Regions from separate parts of the Kurthia sp. FSL E2-0154 genome, predicted to be linked through region 2. Evidence: a T-box and tRNA genes for the amino acid it is inferred to sense, from the RefSeq annotation. Region 2 holds a T-box; the other holds one or more tRNA genes.
What was found. The T-box of region 2 lies ahead of ileS (isoleucine--tRNA ligase). A T-box ahead of a tRNA ligase gene usually reads a tRNA of that ligase, here a tRNA-Ile.

Region 1 (9,947 bases), 1.4 Mb from region 2:
ATGTTGCCAATATGGTAGCGTATCTATGTTCCGAAAAAGCACATGGAATTACAGGACAGAACTTTACAGTAGATGGTGGTTTAACAATGAACTAATCTCTATCCAAAATAAATCGAGGTGTAAATCATGTTAAAAACTACAGAAAAACAGTTACATATAGGTGTTTTACTATATGGTTGTGGTCATCATCAAGCAGCTTGGCTAATGGACAATTCACGCATTGAGGATATTGGAAGTATCTCTTATTATCAAGAATTAGCTCAACTAGCGGAAAAAGGATTGTTAGACGCTGTATTTTTTGCAGATCATCATGCTTTTCCAGCAAATGATGCACAAGTCATGCCTGCATTTTGGTTTGATCCACTAATTAACTTAACAGCTATTTCTCAAGTAACCCATCATATTGGTTTAGTTGCCACTATTTCAAGTACTTTTTCTAATCCCTATACAGCTTCTAGACAGCTATTAAGTTTAGATCATCTTACCGAAGGGCGCGTAGGTTGGAATCTCGTTACATCAATGAGTGACAATGAAGCTCGTAATCATAGTATGGAGGCATTACCACCCCATAATCAACGCTATGAAAAAGCTGAAGAGTTTTCGATACTTATGGATCAGCTATTTTTATCTTGGGATGCTTGCGATTTCGTCCATAATCGTGAAGAAAATAAAATCATCAATACTTCAAATATTCACTCTTTTAATCACAGTGGTCATTATTTCCAAGTTGCAGGTCCTTCTACTGTACCAAAAAGTCCACAAGGTGCACCGGTCAAAATGCAGGCAGGTGCTTCAAAACAGGGCGTTGCTTTAGCGGCTAATCATGCGGAAGTAGTCTATTCAGTCTCATGGAATCTCAAGCAAGCTAAAAATTTTCGACATAAATTAAATGACGCAATTGAAAAATCATCTAACTCTAAGAAACATATTAAAATTTTACCTGGATTAGTAACATATGTAGGTCATACACATGAAGAAGCTTTAGCTAAAAAAAAAGCTATAGACCAAGCTCTCCCAATTGAAGTTGCTTTAAAACAATTAAGTTCATTTATTCAGCAAGACTGCTCAAATTGGAATGTTGATGAAAAGGTCCCTCCATTACCTCCTGTAGAAGCATTCAATGGACCTGTGGGACGCTACGAAACGATTCTAGAAATCATTCGTGATACTGATCCAACTGTGAAAGAATTACTCGGTTACTTGAATGCTGGTGGTGGACATTGTACATTGATTGGTACACCACAGGAAATTGTTGATCAAATGGAGATATGGTTTAAGGAAGGCGTAGCTGATGGATTTAACCTTATGCCTCCAATATTACCTGATAGTTTAGAAGATTTTGTTGACATGATTGTTCCTGAAATGCAAAAAAGAGATATTTTTAGAAAAGCTTACACAGAGCATACATTCCGCGAACGCATGGGATTATGATAATAAAAAAGTAGCGTAAACCATCCAAAGGTCTACGCTACTTTTTATAATTATTTAAGTTCTATGGGAAACGTGGGAACTGACCGAAGTCTGGTTGACGTTTTTCTTTGAATGCATCGCGACCTTCTTTTGCTTCATCTGATGTGTAGTAAAGAAGTGTTGCGTCACCTGCAAGTTGTTGAATACCTGCTAGACCGTCTGAATCTGCATTGAACGCGCCTTTTAACATACGAAGAGCCATTGGTGAAAGTGCAAGCATTTCTTCACACCATTTCACTGTTTCGTCTTCTAACTGCTCGTAAGGTACTACTGTATTAACTAAGCCCATATCAAGTGCTTCTTGTGCATCATATTGACGGCATAAGAACCAAATTTCACGTGCTTTTTTATGACCAATAATACGTGCTAAGTAACCTGCACCGTAACCACCGTCAAATGAACCTACGCGAGGACCTGTTTGACCGAAGCGTGCATTATCAGCTGCGATTGTTAAGTCACAAACAACGTGTAATACGTGTCCGCCACCGATTGCATAACCTGCTACCATCGCAACAACTGGTTTTGGAATTTTACGAATTAATGTTTGTAAATCTAATACGTTTAGACGTGGAATATTATCGTCACCTACATAACCACCGTTACCACGTACTTTTTGGTCACCGCCTGAACAGAATGCTTTTTCGCCTTCACCTGTTAAGATGATTGCACCGATTTTCGCATCATCACGCGCACGTGTGAAAGCATCAATCATTTCAGCAGTTGTTTTTGGACGGAATGCATTACGAACCTCTGGACGGTTAATCGTAATTTTTGCGATTCCATTGTATGATTCATATTTAATGTCTTCATAGACATGTTCTGTTACCCATTGACGAGTCATTATGAACTCCTCCTACTATTATAGATGTAATTGCTCTTTTACTATTGTAGCAAAAGATTGTGGATTTTCCACATGAATTGCATGCCCAACTTTTGGTACAACAATTTGTTGAGCATTTGGAAATAGTCCCTTCATCTGCTCAGAGATTGTTATAAACTTCAAGTCAAGCTCTCCATTTAATAATACCACATTTTTCTCGAATTTTGACAACTCCGACCAATATGAATTTTGTTGCCCTGTTCCCATTCCACGTAAACTGTTCGCTAAACCAATCTCTTGTTGATTCAAGCGTTCCTGTCGAATCGCATGTTGCTTTTCTTCAGATAATAACTTTTGTGTTTGGAATAACGGGATATCTTGCCAATAATCAACGAAATCCACGATACCTCGCTGTTCAATTCGATCTGCCAGTAAATGATCCAACTGAATACGCTGCTCTCGCTCTTCAATTGTTTTTAAACCTGGTGACGCATTTTCTAAAATTAGCGTATGAATACGTTGTGGATAATTCATTGCATAAGCTAACGCCACACGTCCTCCCATTGAATAACCAATTAAATCGAATTGTTCGATTTGTTTCCATTCAAAGAAGGCTTCTAATATTTCAACTTGTTCTTGCATAGAATAATAGCGCAATAACTTCGGTGCATCCGTCTGACCATGTCCAACTAAGTCAATCGTAATCAGACGATGTGTAGCAGGAAGTTGTTCAATCACTTCATCCCACGTGCGTGTACTACCTGTAAAGCCATGTAAAAAGACAATTGTTTGCTCTTGTCGGGCATTATGTACTTCATAATGTACATCAATGCCACGTATATTCGTTATTACACTTGCCATAATTGATTAAGCTCCTCATTCATGCCTGCCCATAGTTTACGATGTGTGACAACATTCTCTTCACGATTCGTTTGTACTTCAATGATTCGAAGATTTTTTTCTTTCGGTTGTTGTAAAACAGACTTAAATTCTTCCTTCGTATGAACATGCTCATACTGTGCATCATACATACGTGCCAATTCTTCAAAGCCAAGCCCTGTAGGTGTACCAAATAATTGTTCATAATGTGCTTCAATAGATGATTGTGCTAAATAAGAGAAAATACCGCCACCATCATTATTCATCACAATAATCGTTAACTGTGTATCTTGATAACGACTCGCAAGCAAACCATTCGCATCATGTAAAAATGCTAAATCACCAATTAATAAGTACGTGTCGCGCATCGTACCTAATTGTGCGCCAATTGCAGTAGATACAACACCATCAATACCATTTGCACCACGATTCGCAAATATACGAATATTACGTTCAGTTTGATAGAAGAATGTATCTACATCACGTATTGGCATACTACTGCTCACAACTAAATCACTTTGATCTGGTAAACATTCAAACAGCGTTCCTGCCAGTGCACCTTCATCATGCTCTTGAGCAATATAGGCTTTGACATGTTGACATGCAATTTCATTTGCTCGTGTAAAGATTTGTTGATATTCCACATCATAGTTCATCTCATCTACATTAAAATCAGACATCCAAGAATCGATTTCTGCTTGAATGTGTGTAGTTGTAACACCTAACGGATCTCTAAATAAACTATCTTCATCTACTGTAATAAAAGTACGAGGTTTCACGGCTTTTAAAAATAGTGTTAGCGGCTTTGAAACAGGCTGCGCACCAAATCGAATGACCGTATCTGGATGCATGTTCTTTTTAAATACATCATTTTTTAAGATACTATCATAATGTTCGATCACATAATGCTTACAGTCATTTGGCACTTGGGTACGTAGCTGCGATAAACTTTCAACTAATACAGGCCACTTTAATGTACGAATAAATGACCAAACTTCGTTTAAATCTGTACCTTCTGCTAATTCCCCCATTACAACAAAACCTTTTCTAGCTTGTTGAATAGCCTCTTTCCAAAATTGTAGTGCATCATTACTTGGTACGAGTTTCGCAGTAAATGACTGATGAAAAGTTGGCTTTGGTAATTCATCTTGAAAATCAATCAAAAGCGGTTCTCTAAAAGGAATATTTAAATGTACAGGTCCTTTAGGAGAAGCCATCGACACAGTTGTAGCGCGTGCAATATGACGTTCAATATGAGGCAGTGTCGCTTCATATTCGTCTGGAATTGGTAAATCAACAGACCATTTCACATGATGTCCATATAAGTCCGGTTGATTAATCGCTTGCGGTGCTCCGACGTCGCGCAGTTCATGCGGACGATCTGCTGTTAAAATAATAAGTGGAACTCGTGCATAATATGCTTCTACAATCGCAGGAAAGTAGTTGGCTGCTGCTGTCCCTGATGTACAGAGTAACACAACAGGCTTCGCCTTTGTTTTCGCCATACCTAGCGCTAAAAAGGCTGCTGAGCGCTCATCTACTTGTCGAACTACGTTAAACTCTTTAGAAGATGCAAACCCATAAGCAAGAGGTGTCGAACGTGATCCTGGACTTATAACAACATCGGTTACGCCAGACTCTGCTAATGAGCCGATGATTCGATAAACATAATCCGATAGAATTTGCTTATTCATCATTCAACTTTCCTCCTAATGTACGTAACATCGGTCTAAACTTCACCAATGTTTCCTCGTATTCACTTTGTGGTTCAGAATCTGCTACAATGCCGCCGCCTGCATATAAATAAGCTTTTTTATCTTGTAATAATGCTGAACGAATCGCAACAGCAAACTCACCGTCGCCATCTGCGTTAAGCCAACCAATTGGTGCTGCATATACACCACGATTCATCGGTTCATACTGGCGAATCATCTCCATCGCAACTTCACGTGGTGACCCTCCAAGCGCAGGCGTTGGATGTAATTTTTCAACCATTTGTAAGATTGTCGCATCTTCTTTTAAAATACCTTCAATTGGCGTATGAAGATGCTGAATATCACGAATCTTTAATAAATCTGGATGATTTGGTAACGTATACTGTTCACACGTTTCTTTAAATGAATTTGAAATCATATCTACAACATACTGATGTTCTTGTAAATTCTTCGTATCATTTAAAAGAATACGTCCAAACTCCTCATCTTCTTGAACCGTTGTACCACGTCGAATTGAACCCGCTACACAAGATGAATACGCTTTTTTATGATTTACAAAAACTAGTCGCTCAGGTGTGGCACCTAAAAACAAGTCTTGCCCTTGCTCCTGTGCAAATAAATAACTTTCTGGTTGTTCTTCTGAAAGTTGCGCTAATAAATTCGACGTATTTACTTCTTTGTCAAACGTCAGCGCAAGTGAGCGCGCAATCACGACTTTATCTGCTTGTTTTGCTTTGATTTGATTTGTTACTTGTGTAATAGATTGAAGATATTCCTCTTTATACGGTTCTTCTGTTAATACAACATGTGGTTTGATATACGTCTTTAATGTACGTCCTTTCGCTTGTTCAAGCAATGCTTCTCGTTCTTCTCGTGCAAGCTCAATATCTTCATCTGTAATGACTTCATCTGATACAAGATGCGTGTTCATATAAAAACGTCCATTTGACTCTACTAATTGGTGTTTTGCCAGTGCGAAATTCGCATGCGAAAAATTCGCCCATTCATCCGATACACCTTTTTTCGGATCAAAGGTAAAGCTACCAAATAGAATGGGTTGTTGTTTAATTCCTTTTAACGATGTTGAATGAATCAAATGCTTCCATGCTTTTTCAACATCTTCATAGCGAGCATCTGCATCATTACTTTTAATTGTATAAGCATGACCTAGCCCAACTAAAGTGAAATCTTTATCTTTGTTTTGCCAATAAAAACATTGTCCCTTAAACTTTTCTTCGCCGATTTCAAAAAATACTAAAGTAGATTGTGTTTCTAACTCTTTCGACTCAATATAAAAGTGGACTGTCGACTGATCAGTTTTACTTAGATCGCCGTTTATCGTCGACAATTTACGATTCATCAAAATTACCTCCGTCAGTAGATTCTAAATCTACTCGTACATACTTACTTCATATACTATCATACAACTTTATAAGCTATTCAGCACATAATAAATCCTAGCTTCTTTCGATTTTAGAAATAAAATGTTGAAAGTTTTCAGCTGCAATTCCTTTTATTTCTTCTGTTGTAAAAATACCCTCTAATGCTTGTAAAAGATTCGGTATTTCCTCTGTTCTCGTCAGATTTTCAACATACAAATCAATTCCCTCAAAATCTGAGCCAAGACCAACTCTAGATGGTGTGATAATTTTAGCAAGATGTTTAATATGCTTTACTAAGTCATCAATTGTCACAGATGCTTCATTGCTAATAAAAGGAGGATAGAATACACAATGTACATGCCCACCTTTTTCAGCAACTGCTCTTAATTGTTGATCATATAAATTACGTGGATGATCTTGAATAGCACGTGCATTTGAGTGACTAGCAATCACATACTTTGCTTCTTGCAACGTATCCCAAAAACCCTGTTCATTTAAATGCGATACATCGATAATAATGTGATGTGCATTTAATAAAGCAATGACTTCTCGACCAAAAGGTTTAATCCCCATTGCTGGATTCTCTTCAGCGCCATAAGCTACTGCATTTTCATGATTCCATGTTAGACCGCATAATAAAATGCCTGCATCTATAAATGTTTGGAGTTTTCGCAGATCTGAACCAATTGCATCGCAGCCTTCTAAACTTAGAACAGCACCGATTTGATTTGGTTGTAATTGTTGTAGTTGTTTCCAATCTGTAATGTGTACCATTTCTTCATAAGGTGTTATGATTTCCTGATGAAAAATTTCTACTTGGCGAATCGCTTCTAAGTATCGTTGATTTTCATTTAGTGTATCGTCTATAAAAATCGCAAATACTTGTAATTTCGTATTTGTCTTTTTTAATTGTTCTAACGTTACTTCTAGTTTCTCATTGTTTTTAAAAGAGATTGGTGCTTCTGCTTGTGATAATGTATAAAGAACGTCACAATGCAAATCAATTATTTCCATTCTTACACCTCGTTTTACTATTCCATTACTTTAACTATATAGATGTTTTAGACATTGTTCTAGTAAATATAAGAAAAAAGTCAAAACAATATCGTTCTGTAACGACATCGTTTCGACTTTTATTAATAGCAGAATATAATGTTGTTGCATCTACAATGTGCATTGGTTCTCCACTTGCAGCCCCTTCCCCTTTTTATTAGCAACTGAAGCAAGTGACAAATCACTCTCTAATGTATATCCTGTTTTTTCACCTACAAATGTAAAAGAACACTTTTATTAGAGTTTATTTTATTAAACAGTGTGCTTGAGAATGAAAACCCTTGAGGACGTAAATACGTTTTTGAACACCATACTGTTTAGCAGAGAAGATTTCTTTAAATGTTATGTTTTTCATTCCATATTGAAGCAACTTCATTAAATCATATGCAGTTAAATAATGATTACCATGATGGAGACCTTCAACATTTTCAAAATGAGTTTGATTCATATCAAGTTCTTTTAGCTTCTCATTCATTAAATGAACGAAGTTTTTTTCATCACCTACAACATATTTTGCAATAGCTAAAGATGCATCTGCTCCTGAATGTAACATAACACCATAAAGTCTATCTTCAACTCTCACTTTTTCATTAGGCTTAAATCCAACAATCGAAGCGTTTGTTTGTTGAATATAATCAAAAATTGAATTCGGAACGGTTACTTTATTTTGTAAATTCGGAATATTCTCTAATGCAACAGTAACAGTCATTAATTTAGTTAAAGAATCTGGATAAGCTCTTTTTTCAGCTTCTTTTGCATAAAGTACTTGATTCGTATTTAAGTTAATTAAAAGAGCTTCTTTACTTTTAATATTCTTTTTCAAGGTATTTTTATTTTGAATAAGTAGCACTTTATTTTCTTCTTCTATATTTTTTTCATAACAATCGGTATGGTTTTTTCATTGGCAAATAACTCCTGAACTTGCATTATGGCAATAATGCATCCAGATAAAATAACCGCTGTTACTTCATATATTCAATTAATACTAGATATTTGTTAGAATACCCGACCAAATAATTTAAAAAACAAAAAAATAATCGATTGCATATAATATGCAATCGATTATTAGTATGACCCCTACGGGATTCGAACCCGTGTTACCGCCGTGAAAGGGCGGTGTCTTAACCGCTTGACCAAGGGGCCAATATGGCGGAGAAGGAGGGATTTGAACCCTCGCGCCGGTTGCCCGACCTACACCCTTAGCAGGGGCGCCTCTTCAGCCACTTGAGTACTTCCCCATATGGCTCCGTTGGCAGGACTCGAACCTGCGACCCTCTGATTAACAGTCAGATGCTACTACCAACTGAGCTACAACGGAATCATATAAATGGTGGGCCTAAATGGACTCGAACCATCGACCTCACGCTTATCAGGCGTGCGCTCTAACCAGCTGAGCTATAGGCCCATTTTGGAGCGGGTGAGGAGAATCGAACTCCCGACAACAGCTTGGAAGGCTGTGGTTTTACCACTAAACTACACCCGCAATCATGGTGGGTTTGGACGGAATCGAACCGCCGACACTTAGAGCTTCAATCTAATGCTCTACCAACTGAGCTACAAACCCATGATTGTATTTATGTATATTTTGTAAAAATGGCGGTCCGGACGGGACTCGAACCCGCGACCTCCTGCGTGACAGGCAGGCATTCTAACCAGCTGAACTACCGGACCATTTTTAATTGGTTGCGGGGACAGGATTTGAACCTGCGACCTTCGGGTTATGAGCCCGACGAGCTACCGAACTGCTCCACCCCGCGATAATAATATTTATATTGTATGGTATGGCTAATATGGAGGAGGAAGAGGGATTCGAACCCCCGCGCGGTTTGACCCGCCTGTCGGTTTTCAAGACCGATCCCTTCAGCCAGACTTGGGTATTCCTCCGAGATAGTATATAAAGTTCTTACTTGGTGGACCTTGCAGGACTCGAACCTGCGACCGGACGGTTATGAGCCGTCTGCTCTAACCAACTGAGCTAAAGGTCCTTTAGGTAATATGGCGGCCGAGGGGATCGAACCCCCGACCTCCCGGGTATGAACCGGACGCTCTAGCCAGCTGAGCTAGGCCGCCATAATAATATTGGTTAAAGTTTTAAATTGGTGGAGCCTAGCGGGATCGAACCGCTGACCTCCTGCGTGCAAGGCAGGCGCTCTCCCAGCTGAGCTAAGGCCCCAATATAATGGGTATGTTGTTAATGGTCGGAATGACAGGATTCGAACCTGCGACCCCTTGGTCCCAAACCAAGTGCTCTACCAAGCTGAGCTACATTCCGGAAATGGTGCGCCCGGCAGAAGTCGAATCCACAACCTTCTGATCCGTAGTCAGACGCTCTATCCAATTGAGCTACGGGCGCAAAAATAATATACGGTTTTTAAAAAATGGTGCCGAGGGCCGGAATCGAACCGGCACGGTGATCACTCACCGCAGGATTTTAAGTCCTGTGCGTCTGCCAGTTCCGCCACCCCGGCATATTTGGAGCGGAAGACGAGGTTCGAACTCGCGACCCCCACCTTGGCAAGGTGGTGTTCTACCACTGAACTACTTCCGCAATATGCTTAGATATTTTTATCTGACAGTTATGAAATTATAAGAAACTATGGTGCGGGTGAAGGGAGTCGAACCCCCACG
Region 2 (13,885 bases):
TCTACAATGTTTTTAAATTTATTTAAGAAGAATAAATCAATTTGTGACCATTCATGAATTTGCTCGATTGTAACACCGCGGCGTAATGCTTCTCCTAGGAAGAATAAGCGCTCATCGCCTGCTTTTGTAATACGTTTTTGAATCCACTCGTCTGTTAATTCTTCTGCATGTTTCATTTCAAGATGCTTGTGTCCTGTTTCAAGTGAACGAACTGCTTTTAACATCGCTTCTTCAAAGTTACGACCAATCGCCATAACCTCACCTGTTGCTTTCATCTGTGTTCCAAGGTTACGTTTTGCACCTTCGAACTTATCGAATGGCCAGCGTGGAATTTTCGCTACGATGTAGTCAAGTGCTGGTTCGAAACAAGCATATGTTTTACCTGTTACTGGGTTAATCATCTCGTCTAATGTTAAACCTACCGCAATTTTCGCTGCTAATTTTGCAATTGGGTAGCCCGTTGCTTTTGAAGCAAGTGCTGATGAACGTGATACACGTGGGTTTACTTCGATAATGTAGTAGTTGAAGCTATGTGGATCAAGTGCTAACTGTACGTTACATCCACCTTCAATACCTAATGCACGAATGATTTTTAATGATACATTACGTAACATTTGGTATTCGCGGTCTGATAATGTTTGTGACGGTGCTACTACGATTGAGTCACCAGTGTGAATCCCTACAGGGTCAACGTTCTCCATGTTACATACAACGATTGCATTATCTTTTGAATCACGCATTACTTCATACTCAATCTCTTTATAACCTGCAATTGACTTTTCAAGTAGACATTGTGTTACAGGTGAGTATTTTAAACCAGAAGCAACGATTTCGTGAAGCTCTTGTTCGTTTTCACAAATACCGCCGCCTGTTCCACCAAGTGTAAATGCTGGACGAACGATTACAGGGTAACCAACTTGGTCTACGAAAGCTTGTGCTTCTTCCACTGTGTGAATGATTTCTGATTCTGGTGTTGGTACATCTAGTTCATACATTAAGTTACGGAATAAATCACGGTCTTCTGCTTGGTGAATCGCATCTAATTTTGTTCCTAAGATTTCAATGTTCAGTTCATCAAGAATTCCTGAATTATGTAGCTCAATTGCCATATTCAGACCTGTTTGACCACCTAATGTTGGTAGGATTGCATCTGGACGTTCTTTACGAAGAATACGTGATACGAACTCTAAACTGATTGGTTCGATGTAAACTTTATCAGCAATTTCTGTATCTGTCATAATTGTTGCTGGATTTGAGTTGATTAGAATAACGCGGTAACCTTCTTCTTTAAGAGATAAACAAGCTTGTGTACCTGCGTAGTCAAATTCTGCGGCTTGTCCAATAACAATTGGACCTGAACCGATTACTAAAATGGATTGAATGTCTTGGCGTTTAGGCATGTTGTGATTGCTCCTTCCCAGCGTATGTATTCATTAATTCGATAAATTCGTCAAATAAGTGATTTGAATCTTCTGGTCCCGGTGATGCTTCTGGGTGATATTGCACTGTGAATACAGGATGTACTTTATGGCGTATTCCTTCAACTGTACCGTCATTTAGTGCAACATGTGTAATTTCTAAATCTGTTCCTTCTAATGAATCTGGGTCAACTGCGTAACCATGGTTTTGAGACGTTAATTCTGTACGACCTGTTTTTAAGTCTTTAACTGGATGGTTTGCACCGCGGTGACCGAATTTTAGTTTGAATGAGTCTGCGCCACTTGCTAGAGCGAATAGTTGGTGACCTAAGCAAATACCGAAGATTGGCAATTGTCCGATTAGTGCTTTGATTGTTTCTACTGCTTCTGGTACATCTTTTGGATCCCCAGGTCCATTCGATAACATCATACCGTCTGGATTATATGATAGAATTTCTTCTGCTGTTGTATTGTAAGGTACAACGACTACGTCACAATCACGTTTATTTAATTCGCGTAAGATACCATGTTTCATACCGAAGTCCATTAAGACTACTTTTTTACCGCGACCTGGTGATGGATAAGCTGATTTTGTCGATACTTGCTCAACTTGGTTTGTTGGGAATGTTGTATTTTGTAGGCGTGTTACTACTTCTTCTACATTTACTTCTTCGCCAACAGCTGTAATATAGCCCTTTACAGAACCTTCTGTACGAATCATACGTGTTAATTTACGCGTATCAATCCCTTCAATTCCAGGGATATTTTTTTGTTTACAAAATTCATCAACTGTACGCTCTGAACGGAAGTTTGATGGTGTTTTTGCTAGTTCTTGTACAACGAAACCTTTAATTGCTGGAGCAATTGTTTCAAAGTCATCACGGTTCATGCCGTAGTTCCCGATTAATGGGTATGTCATGGTTACAATTTGACCGCAGAATGATGGGTCTGTCATTGTTTCTTGGTAACCTGTCATTCCTGTTGTGAATACTACTTCACCATCTGATCCATTCTCGCTACCAAATGCTGTTCCTTCAAATACTTCACCATTTTCTAAAATTAATTTTCTCGTTTTCATTGTGCATCCTCCCAAACGATTTGTCCGTTATAAATTGTCATCACTGGCCAACCTTGTGCTGTCCAGCCATTGAACGGTGTGTTGCGACCCATTGATACAAAGCCTTCTGCATCAATTTGTTGCTCTTTTTCTAAGTCAATTAAGACTAAATCTGCTGAAGCGCCAACTTCAATTTTACCGTATGGCAATTTGAAGATTTCTGCTGGTTTTGTTGCCATCCACTCAATTAATTGTTGTAGTGTCCACTTACCTGTTTTTACAAAGTGTGTGTACAGTAATGGGAAGGCTGTTTCAAAACCAACGATACCGAATGGTGCACCAACCATACCACAGCATTTTTCTTCTACTGTATGTGGCGCGTGATCTGTTGCGATACAATCGATTGTACCGTCAAGTAATGCTGCATGTAATGAATCCTTATCTTCAATTGCACGTAAAGGAGGGTTCATCTTCCAGTTTGCATCATCTGATGGAATATCCATCTCTTCTAATAGTAAGTGATGCGGACAAACTTCTGCTGTTACATGAATGCCTGCTGCTTTTGCATCGCGTACAGCACGTACGGATTCTTTTGTTGATACGTGACATACGTGATAGTGAGCGCCTGCTGCTTCCGCAAGAAGTACGTCGCGTGCAATTTGTACAGATTCACAGATTGAAGGAATACCTGGTAAACCTAATTCTTTATTACGCGTTCCTTCATGCATAACACCGTCATAGATTAATGAGTTATCTTCACAATGTGCGACAACTGTCATACCGATTGCAGCTGCGTCTTTCATTTGTTCATACATTGTTGCTGCTTCTTGTACACCAACGCCGTCATCTGAAAATGCGACTGCACCATGTGCTTTTAATGCTGCTAGATCGGTACGCTCATCACCTGACTGTGCCACTGTTAATGAACCATATGGTAGCACGCGAATCACTGCGCGTTCTTCGATTAATTGATTAATCATGTCTAAATGCTCTACTGAATCAGGTACTGGGTTTGTATTTGGCATCGCGCAAATTGTTGTGAAACCACCCTTTGCTGCCGATGCCGAACCTGTTGCGATTGTTTCTTTATGCTCATAACCTGGTTCGCGTAGATGTGTATGTACATCGACAAAACCTGGAGATACGACAAGCCCTTTACCATCAATTACTTCTGCACCTTCTACCGTAATCGTCGATTGGATGTCTGCTACTTTTCCATCTTCCATTAAGATATCCACTTGCTGTAATTCGCCTTGCTCGTTTAACATTTGTACATTTTTTAATAGTTTTGTCATGTTAATCTCTCCCCTTTAAAATTTGCTCCATGATCGCCATACGAATGTATAAACCATTTTTCATTTGTGCGAAGATTCTTGAGCGCTCACACTCTACTAATGATGAATCGATTTCTACACCGCGATTAATTGGTGCAGGGTGCATGATGATTGCACCGTCCTTCATTTGCTTTTCACGCTCAACCGTTAAACCGTATTGTGCATGATAACTCTCTGTTGTGAACCCTTCATATGCTGCATCACGTTCATGTTGTACGCGCAGTAACATAATCACGTCGCTCGTTTCGATTTGTTGATCCCACTCATGTTGTGCGTCAAACTCACCTTGCCATTCTGGAGGACATACAAAGTGAACATCTGCGCCCAACTTTTCAAGTGCAATCGCATCTGACTTCGCTACACGACTATGTGAAATATCACCTGCAATCGTTACTTGTACGCCTTCAAATCGTCCGAACTCTTTATAAATCGTATATAAATCAAGTAGTGATTGTGATGGATGTTGTCCTGCTCCGTCTCCTGCATTGACAATCGCTACGTCTACCCCTTCTAGTAACTCTTCATAATACGCATCTTGTTTATGTCGAATAACAACTGCGTCAATTCCGCTCTGCTGAATTGTTTTTACTGTGTCGTATAAAGTTTCTCCCTTTAATACACTTGAAAAGCCTGTATCAAATGGAATGACTGTCGCTCCTACACGACGCTCTGCCACTTCAAATGATGTTTTCGTACGTGTACTTGGCTCAAAAAAGAGGTTTGCAACAAAGTATTCTTTCTCTAGTTGTGGTTGTGCGCCCGCCTCGAATTCAGCCGCTCTGTTTAAAATCGTCATAATTTCTTCTGTTGATACTTCATCCATTGACAGTAAATTTTTCATTTCTGCAGATCCTCCTCATTTTTCATAAGAAAAGCCTCCCTAAATTTGGTTAGGGAGGCTTAAGATGGGTATGACAAGGTAGAGAGGTAGTGTATAGACTACTTCCGTACAAATCACAGCACCCTTCTTTGCCTCTCTGGGCAATCTTTAAAAGGTTATTTATTATTTATTTTTCAAGTTGTTTTTCACGTTCTTCTTCTGCTTGTAACTCAATATCCGGCTGTGCTTTACCTGGTAAGATGACATTTAAAATCACACCGACGATTGCTGCTAAAGCCATACCTTCGATTGCAAAATCATTGCCTTCAATACCGAATGCATTTTGCCATAAAATCTTACCGCCACCGATTCCTAAGATTAAGATTACCGAAGCGATAACTAAGTTACGTTTATGATCGAAGTCGATTTTGTTTTCAACTAACATACGTAGACCAGATGAAGCGATAATACCGAATAGTAGAATCGATACACCACCAAGTACTGGTGCAGGGATTGTGCTTACAAGTGCCATTAACTTACCTGAGAATGCAAGTAGCATAGCGAATACTGCCGCACCGCCGATGACCCATACGCTGAATACACGTGTTAACACTAATACACCAATGTTTTCACCGTAAGTTGTTTTAGGTGGTCCACCTACTAATGCTGAAAGGAATGTACCTAACCCATCACCTAGTAATGAACGATTTAGACCAGGGTTTTTAATATAGTTACGTTTTACAATTTTCCCTAATACTAATTGGTGACCAATATGTTCTGAAATCGTTACGATAACAATCGGTACCATCGCAAGCGCAATCGCCGGTGTAAAGTTAATTGTGTAATCGACACCTGGTATTAAGAAATTTGGTACTTCAATCCATGCCGCATCAACTACTTTTGAAAAGTCGATAAAGTTTGTACCTGCAATTTTGTCTGAAATTAATGCTGCTACATAACCTGCAATTAAGCCAAGTAAGATTGGCATTGTACTTACTACACCTTTAATGAAGTTGTTCACTAAGATGGCTGCTGCTAATGTAATCAGCGCAATGATGAAATACGATGCATGATACACTTTTGTACCGTTTTGTAATGTTTCATTCATTGACATATCTACAGCGGTTGCTGCTAAACCTAAACCGATAACCATAATAACAGGTGCTACAACGATTGGCGGTAATAAACGCATTAACCATTTATAACCTGTTTTCCAAATCACTAGTGCGACTATACCGTATGTCACACCAACTAGCATGGCGCCTAGCATGGCTCCACCTGGTCCGCCAAATGACTGTGTTGCAACCATCATTGGTGCGATAAATGCAAATGATGATCCTAAGTACGCTGGAACTTGAAAGCGTGTAATTAATAAGAAGAATAATGTTGCAACGCCACTTGTTAAAAGGGCAATTGCTGGTGATAAACCTGTTAATGTTGGAACAAGGATTGTCGAACCAAACATCGCAAACATATGTTGTAAACTAAGTGTTAAAAGTTGGCTCGTTTTCGGCTTGTCGTTAATATCTAATACTGCATTTGTCATATCTATAATGTCCTCACATTCTATCTTGCTTATTCGTAAATGGCTACTTGGTCTGTATCGTCTACTTCCACCATGCTTACAACAATGCGTTCATGACTTGCTGTTGGAATGTTTTTCCCTACGAAGTCTGCACGAATTGGTAGTTCACGATGTCCTCTGTCAACTAGAACGGCTAGTTGAATTTGTGAAGGTCTACCGACATCCATTACAGCGTCCATTGCTGCACGTACCGTACGTCCTGTGTACAATACATCATCTACGAGTACAACTTTTTGATTCGTTACATCATCTGTAATATCTACTTGTTGTACGAGTGCTTCTCCGTTATTCGTCTTTGTCGATAAGTCATCACGATAAAGTGAGATGTCTAATTCTCCTGAACGAATTTCTTTTTTCTCAATCGTATTGATTTTTTGTGCTAAACGTTTCGCTAAGTATGCACCGCGTGTTTTGATTCCAACTAAAATCACTTCATCAATACCCTCATTGCGTTCGATGATTTCGTGTGCAATTCGTGTTAAAGCACGATTCATACCTGCTTGATCAAGAATTTCTGCTTTTTTTGTCACGGTTATTACCTCCCTATTTCGTGGCATAAAAAAAACTCCCGAGCGTTATGCCCGAGAGGTTATAGGTATACTTATAGATATGTCAAATACACTGTACGCATACAGTAATCCCACATTCTTCGCATCCTTTTCAGCCTCTCTGGACTGTCTTTAAAGGTGAATATTAGTTTTTCACTGTTATCAGTATATGCTCTATGACTTAAAGTGTCAATTGCTTTTTTATTTTTTATCGTATGAAGATTTTAGTTCGTTCAATAATGCGTCAAACTCTTGTGGCATTGGCGCTTCAAACTCTAAATATTCATTCGTACGTGGATGAACAAAACCAAGTACACCTGCGTGTAATGCCTGACCACCGATATCCATTGTCTTTTTCGGTCCATATTTCGGATCGCCTACTAATGGATAGCCGATGTAGTTCATATGCACACGAATTTGGTGTGTACGACCTGTTTCAAGACGGCATTGTACTAATGTATAGTCTACACCAAAGCGACCAATCACTTGGAAATGTGTTACAGCGTGCTTTCCTTCATCTACAACGCCCATTTTTTGACGGTCTTTTTTGTCACGTCCGATTGGTGCATCAATTGTACCTTTATCATGTGGAATATGACCATGAACTAATGCAATATAACGACGTGTTACAGACTTATCGACTAGTTGTTGTACAAGCGACTCATGTGCTAAATCATTTTTAGCAACCATTAATAAACCTGATGTATCTTTATCAATACGGTGAACAATTCCTGGACGCATCACACCATTAATACCTGATAAATCTGTTACTTGATGCATTAAACCATTCACTAATGTACCGGTTGTATGACCAGGCGCTGGATGAACAACCATACCTTTTGGCTTATTCACAACTAATACATCTGCATCTTCATAAACGATTTCTAAGTTTAAATCTTCTGCTAAAATTTCAAGCGGCTCTGGTTCTGGTGGATTCACGACAATTTCATCGTTCTCTTTTAGTTTATATGTTTTTTTTACTTTTTCTCCATTTACTAATAAATGACCTTCATCAATAAATGTTTGAATTTGACCACGCGACCATTCTTCTTGTAAAGCTCCTAAGACTTTATCAAGACGTTGACCTTTTTGTTCTGCTGTAATTAAAAATGTTTCTGACATTACTTCACCTTTTTCTTTACTTTTCGATCTTCGAAAAGAATATATATAATTAACATAATAACGCCGAGCGTTAACGCTGCATCTGCAATATTAAAAATCGGGAATTGATAATTGATTCCTGGGATTAATACACTGACAAAATCGACAACTTCTCCACGAAATACTCGGTCGATAAAGTTACCAATTGCACCACCTAAAAGCATCATTAAACTCGCCTGTAATAACGGTTTTCTTTTTGCTTCTTTATGGTAAAAATAGATAATCCCTACGACCACGACTACTGTAATGATGGCGAATAACCAGAATTGATCTTGTAGAATTCCCCACGCAGCGCCGCGATTTCGATGCGAATAAATAGATAAATATGGGTCAAATACCGACACTTCTTGTCCAAGTTCCATATTGTCTACTACAAACCACTTCGTTACTTGGTCTAACACAATAACAAATAATGCAATAAGATAATATTTAAACACCTTGTTTCCTCCGTCTATACAATATGTTACTCATTTTACCATACCCATTCACTTTTTGAGAAATAACCGAAAGATTTTTTTATTCATGTTCTACTTCTTTCACGAATTGCACACAAAGAAAAACATCTTCCCAAACCGAATGAACGATTATAGGAAGATGTTTAAATTCTTATTATTCAGCTTCTACGTAATAAGCTTCTACTACTTCTGCACAATGTGCGCAAAGTGTAGGGTGTTGTTCATTAGAGCCAACTGTTTCTGAAATTGTCCAGCAACGCTCACATTTTTCACCTTCAGCTTTTTCTACTGTTACCGCAATACCATCTTGCTCTATAGCGCTATCAGGTGCTTCGCTTGTTAAGCCACCTACTACAAATTGAGAAACGATGCTTAATTGCGCATAGTTAACTGTAGGGTCTTGTAGCAATGCTGTTGTTTGCTCATCACAGTAAACTGTTACTTTCGCTTCAAGTGATTTACCGATAACTTTATGGTTACGCGCTTGTTCAAGTGCTTTCAACACAACACTACGAATTTCCATAATACGTGACCATTTTTCATCTAATGCTTCGAAATTGGCTTTTTCAACCGCATCTGGCATGTCTGTTAATTGAACAGAAGGTACATCTGTTTCTTCTAAATACGACCACATTTCATCCGCTGTATGTGGAATGATTGGTGATAATAGTTTTAGTAATGCATCTAATGTATCCGCAATAACAGATTGCATCGCACGACGAGCTGGTTGATCATAACCTTCAATATAGACAACATCTTTCGCAAGATCTAAGTAGAATGAACTTAAATCAGATGAGATGAAGTTGTTCATCGCTTTATACACTGTTGCAAATTCATATGCATCATATGCTTCACGAACTGTTTTGATGAACTGTTGTAACTTCATATACATGTATTGATCTACTTCACGTAAATCTTCATATGCTACATAGTCTGTTTCACGATTGAAGTCGTGTAAGTTACCATGTAAGAATTTAAGCGTATTACGTACTTTACGATATACTTCCGAAACTTGCTTTAACATATCCATTGAGATACGAACGTCTGCTGTATAGTCAACAGAAGCAACCCATAGACGTAGGATATCTGCACCGTATTGATTCATTACTTTAGATGGCGCGATGATGTTACCAAGTGATTTAGACATCTTACGACCATCACCATCTAGTACGAAACCATGTGATAGTAAACCTTTATAAGGTGCGTGACCATTAATTGCAACCGATGTGATTAATGACGAGTTGAACCAACCACGATATTGGTCAGAACCCTCTAAGTATAAATCAGCTGGGTAGCGTAATTCTGGACGCTCATCTAATACACCTTGATGTGTTGAACCTGAATCAAACCATACATCCATGATGTCATTTTCTTTTGTAAACTCACCATTTGGTGAACCAGGATGTGTGAAGCCTTCTGGTAATAACTCTTTTGCTGTTTTTTGGAACCAAATATTTGAACCGTGTTCACGGAATAAGTTTTGTACGTGTTCAATTGTTTCTTTTGTAATAATTTCTTCACCGTTCTCAGCATAGAATACAGGAATTGGAACACCCCATGTACGTTGACGAGAAATACACCAGTCACCACGATCACGAATCATATTATACAGACGTGTTTCGCCCCATACAGGTGTGAAGTTTGTCTCACGAATCGCTTGTAATAATTCGCCGCGGAAACTTTCAATTGATGCAAACCATTGTGGTGTTGCACGGAAAATAACTGGTTTTTTTGTACGCCAGTCATGTGGGTACGAGTGCTCGAAGAATGTTTTGCTTAATAAAGCACCTACTTCTTCTAACTTATCACAGATTGGTCCATTTGCTTTTTCATAGAATAAACCAGCAAATTCACCTGCATCTTCTGTCATCATACCTTTGTTATCAACGATTGATAATGTTTCAAGACCATAACGTTTACCAACTTGATAGTCATCTTCACCATGGCCTGTTGCTGTATGAACACACCCTGTACCAGCTTCTGCTGTTACGTGGTCACCTAACATCACTAATGATGTGCGGTCAAATAAAGGATGTTTCGCTGTTACGTTTTCTAAATCTGCACCTGAGATTTCACGATCAATCTCCACATTTTCAAAACCTAGTTTTTGTGCAACGTCCTCTAATAAATCTTTTGCTACGATATATTTTTGATCGTTTGCTTTCACTACAATATAGGTGAATTCAGGATTTACTGAAATACCTAAGTTCGCTGGGATTGTCCATGGTGTTGTTGTCCAGATGATGAACTTTTCATCTTGGTTCACAACGCCTTTTCCATCTTCTACAGCGAATGCTACATAAATTGATGGTGATGTTACATTAGCATATTCGATTTCAGCTTCTGCTAATGCTGACTCACTTGAAGGTGACCAGTAAACAGGTTTTAAACCTTTATAGATATAACCCTTTTCAGCCATACGACCAAATACACCAATTTGACGAGCTTCAAACTCAGGGTTTAATGTGATATATGGGTTTTCCCAATCACCACGAACACCAATACGACGGAATTGTTCACGTTGGTTATTTACTTGTTCATATGCATATTGCATACATAACTCACGGAATTCTGCTACCGACATTTTTTTGCGGTCATGTCCTTTTTTAGTTAATGCTTGTTCAATTGGTAAACCATGCGTATCCCAACCAGGAACGTACGGTACAAAATAACCTGTCATTGAGCGGTGACGGTTAATCATATCTTTTAATACTTTGTTTAAAGCATGACCCATGTGTAAATCGCCGTTCGCATACGGAGGTCCATCATGTAAGATAAATGGTGTACGATCTTTTGTACGTTCAAGAACAAGTTTATTAATATCCATCTCGTTCCATTTATCTTGGATTTTTGGTTCGTTGTTTGGTAAATTTCCACGCATCGGGAAATCAGTTTTTGGCATCAATAGTGTATTTTTATAATCCATATTGAAGTTCCTCCTCTAATTCATCTCATATTTTCCCTAGGAAATTTCCCAGGAAATAAAAAAACTCCCCATCCCAAAGGGACGAGGAGGAGTATTCTCGCGGTACCACCCTAGTTGCAAACTAATTCTACTTAATTTGCCTCTTAGAACACAGTAACGGTGTGCGCCCGAGATTGCTTACTAAATCTGTTCAGCAATCTAGTTCAAGAGTGATTTTCTCTTATGATTACGTTGTCCGAGCTTACACTATCCTCGAATCGCTTTACTGCTCTCATAAAATACTGTCTCTATCAATACTTTTATACATATAATGCGATTATAAAAAAACGTTTCGCATTCGTCAAGTAGTACTCAACTATTCTTGTGGTAAATTTAAATGTTCTAGCTCTGATGTATCTGCTTCATATTCCATCAAATGATCCCAATCATCATTCTCGATTAAGTCCAATTGTGCTTCTACAATCATTTTAAAGCGATTGCGGAATACTTTTGATTGTTTTTTCAGTTCTTCAATTTCCATCGCAATGCGACGCGCTTTTGAAAGTGCTTCGTTCACAATGCGATCGGCATTTTTCTCTGCTTCTTTCACAATTAACTTCGCTTCTTTTTGTGAATTACGACGCACTTCTTCAGCCGCTTCTTGTGCCACAATAATCGACTTTTGAAGTGTATCTTCTAAAGAGTTATAATGACCAATTTGCTCATTCATCGATACCAGACGGTTTTCCAATTCCTTTTTTTCGTCTAAAATGACTTTCAAATCTTCCATGACTTGTTCTAAAAATTCATTAACCTCATCTTCATTATATCCACGAAACGCGCGGTTGAATTCCTTATTATGTATATCGATTGGTGATATTGGCATATTTTTCTCCCCTTTTTCCTGTCAATATAGATAGGTTTATTATACCCCTCATTAGGTATAACTTCATCTACTATTATTATTTTTTATAATTTTTATCTTTTTCTTTCTAATTTCCCAAATACAATACGAATTTTATCTTTTTTTGTACGTCCTTCGATTGAACGAATCATAGAGCGACCAAACCCCCGAATTGAGATTAAATCTTGTTCTTCTAACTCCATTGTTCCTTGCTCTTGTTGCTGATGATTCACTTTTACTTTTCCAGCTTGAATCAATTGGGATGCCTTTTGACGTGATATTTTATAAACAGATGCAATTACTGTATCTAAACGTAACGAAGATACCGTATCATATTGTTCCGTCCATTGATCTTGTGGCAAAAGATAATGAGCTTCTTCTGTCACTTCCATTAAATGAACCTTCGCTTTATGAATGGACTCTAAATTAACCATAATAAAGGATGCAAATGCTTTTTGTATAACAAATTGGATTTTTTCTCCATCTATTCTAATATCCCCAAACTTACCACGATCTAAACCTGATGCCATTAACGCACCTAAAACATCACCGTGTTTTAATTGTAAGAATTTTGCGGGGTAACGTAATTCATATACCACTAACTCAAAATCATTCTTTTCTGGCTCAAAGTAATCTGGGTATAGCAGCACACGCTGTCTTTCTGCTTCTACAAAACCACCAGATGTTTGAATCTTTACATCACCATTTTGACCTACTAAAGATGTAATAATAGCAATTTGGCGTGGATCTAAAAAAGCGGTTAGTTTTGGTGTATATCTTAATGCCACATCTGCAATCCATTCTTTCGCTTGAATAACAAAAGGCTGCTCATCTTCTCGAAAGTGTTGTAAAATTTCTTCCATGTTTTCACCTCAAAAAAGTGACCTTCTCTCAGTATAGTGACTTACGAACGATACTGTGAAAAGGTCACCCTTCAACATTCTATTTAATACATTAGATAAAACAATACTTTGATTACACCAAGTTGAATAAAATTCAGTGCGATGATTGCAACAATTGGTGAAATATCAATCATACCAATCGGTGGAATAATCTTTCTGAAAATTTCCAAATAAGGTTCAACAATCTTGCCAATCACTTGACCAAAAGTAGACTCTTGTAATGCCGGTAACCATGACATCAATACATAAGCAATAATGACATAAAAATAAATTTCAAACGCGATATTAATTACGTTTATTAACATGTAATATCTCCTCTAATCATCAAAATGATAATTTGAAATAGTCCCATCTACTTCAACATTATCAGGTGTGCATAAAAATATATTTGAACCGACTTGTTTAATATCACCATTTAAAGCGAAAATGACACCACTTAGAAAATCAATCATACGACTTCCTTGTACTTTATCAATACGCTGTAAATTTACAACTGCTGCTCGTTTATTTTTTAAACAATCTCCGATATTTTCTACTTCTGTATAAGAAAATGGTTCAAATAAAATCACTTTTGATGTTTTTTGTGTAAAACTCACCACGTTATGAATCGAGCCTACCTGCTCATTTTCAATAACAGTTGGTACTGCTGTCGGCTTTTTTGACTTATTCGGACGTGGTCGATTTGGAATCGCCATTGCATTCTTTGATACTTCTTGAACAGGTGGTTGTGCTTCTGGTTGTTGTTTTGATTTTACTTGTGTCGATGTTGTTTCCTCTTCTTCATAGAACTCTTCAT

Region 1: it has a tRNA-Ile gene. The T-box ahead of ileS (isoleucine--tRNA ligase) is inferred to sense a tRNA for this amino acid. The anticodon was not compared.

Annotation. Positions count from the first base shown of each region.
Region 1 is NZ_JBBOPO010000001.1:1,719,433-1,729,379, forward strand. It holds gene MHB75_RS08410 (3-oxoacyl-ACP reductase) at 1-95, shown strand, start outside; gene MHB75_RS08415 (NtaA/DmoA family FMN-dependent monooxygenase) at 127-1,431, shown strand; gene menB (1,4-dihydroxy-2-naphthoyl-CoA synthase) at 1,493-2,311, opposite strand; gene menH (2-succinyl-6-hydroxy-2,4-cyclohexadiene-1-carboxylate synthase) at 2,330-3,151, opposite strand; gene menD (2-succinyl-5-enolpyruvyl-6-hydroxy-3-cyclohexene-1-carboxylic-acid synthase) at 3,139-4,866, opposite strand; gene MHB75_RS08435 (isochorismate synthase) at 4,856-6,244, opposite strand; gene MHB75_RS08440 (dipeptidase) at 6,342-7,280, opposite strand; gene MHB75_RS08445 (D-alanyl-D-alanine carboxypeptidase family protein) at 7,564-8,142, opposite strand; tRNA gene MHB75_RS08450 (tRNA-Glu) at 8,391-8,462, opposite strand; tRNA gene MHB75_RS08455 (tRNA-Ser) at 8,467-8,557, opposite strand; tRNA gene MHB75_RS08460 (tRNA-Asn) at 8,561-8,637, opposite strand; tRNA gene MHB75_RS08465 (tRNA-Ile) at 8,648-8,724, opposite strand; tRNA gene MHB75_RS08470 (tRNA-Gly) at 8,729-8,802, opposite strand; tRNA gene MHB75_RS08475 (tRNA-Phe) at 8,808-8,883, opposite strand; tRNA gene MHB75_RS08480 (tRNA-Asp) at 8,914-8,990, opposite strand; tRNA gene MHB75_RS08485 (tRNA-Met) at 9,000-9,076, opposite strand; tRNA gene MHB75_RS08490 (tRNA-Ser) at 9,111-9,203, opposite strand; tRNA gene MHB75_RS08495 (tRNA-Ile) at 9,228-9,304, opposite strand; tRNA gene MHB75_RS08500 (tRNA-Met) at 9,316-9,389, opposite strand; tRNA gene MHB75_RS08505 (tRNA-Ala) at 9,417-9,492, opposite strand; tRNA gene MHB75_RS08510 (tRNA-Pro) at 9,515-9,591, opposite strand; tRNA gene MHB75_RS08515 (tRNA-Arg) at 9,596-9,672, opposite strand; tRNA gene MHB75_RS08520 (tRNA-Leu) at 9,699-9,787, opposite strand; tRNA gene MHB75_RS08525 (tRNA-Gly) at 9,793-9,867, opposite strand; tRNA gene MHB75_RS08530 (tRNA-Leu) at 9,917-9,947, opposite strand, start outside.
Region 2 is NZ_JBBOPO010000001.1:338,845-352,729, reverse strand. It holds gene carB (carbamoyl-phosphate synthase large subunit) at 1-1,400, opposite strand, end outside; gene MHB75_RS01640 (carbamoyl phosphate synthase small subunit) at 1,393-2,496, opposite strand; gene MHB75_RS01635 (dihydroorotase) at 2,493-3,770, opposite strand; gene MHB75_RS01630 (aspartate carbamoyltransferase catalytic subunit) at 3,772-4,650, opposite strand; gene MHB75_RS01625 (uracil-xanthine permease family protein) at 4,817-6,175, opposite strand; gene pyrR (bifunctional pyr operon transcriptional regulator/uracil phosphoribosyltransferase PyrR) at 6,205-6,744, opposite strand; gene MHB75_RS01615 (RluA family pseudouridine synthase) at 6,964-7,884, opposite strand; gene lspA (signal peptidase II) at 7,884-8,360, opposite strand; gene ileS (isoleucine--tRNA ligase) at 8,533-11,304, opposite strand; T-box leader at 11,379-11,607, opposite strand; gene MHB75_RS01600 (DivIVA domain-containing protein) at 11,660-12,169, opposite strand; gene MHB75_RS01595 (YlmH family RNA-binding protein) at 12,262-13,050, opposite strand; gene MHB75_RS01590 (YggT family protein) at 13,134-13,394, opposite strand; gene MHB75_RS01585 (cell division protein SepF) at 13,407-13,885, opposite strand, start outside.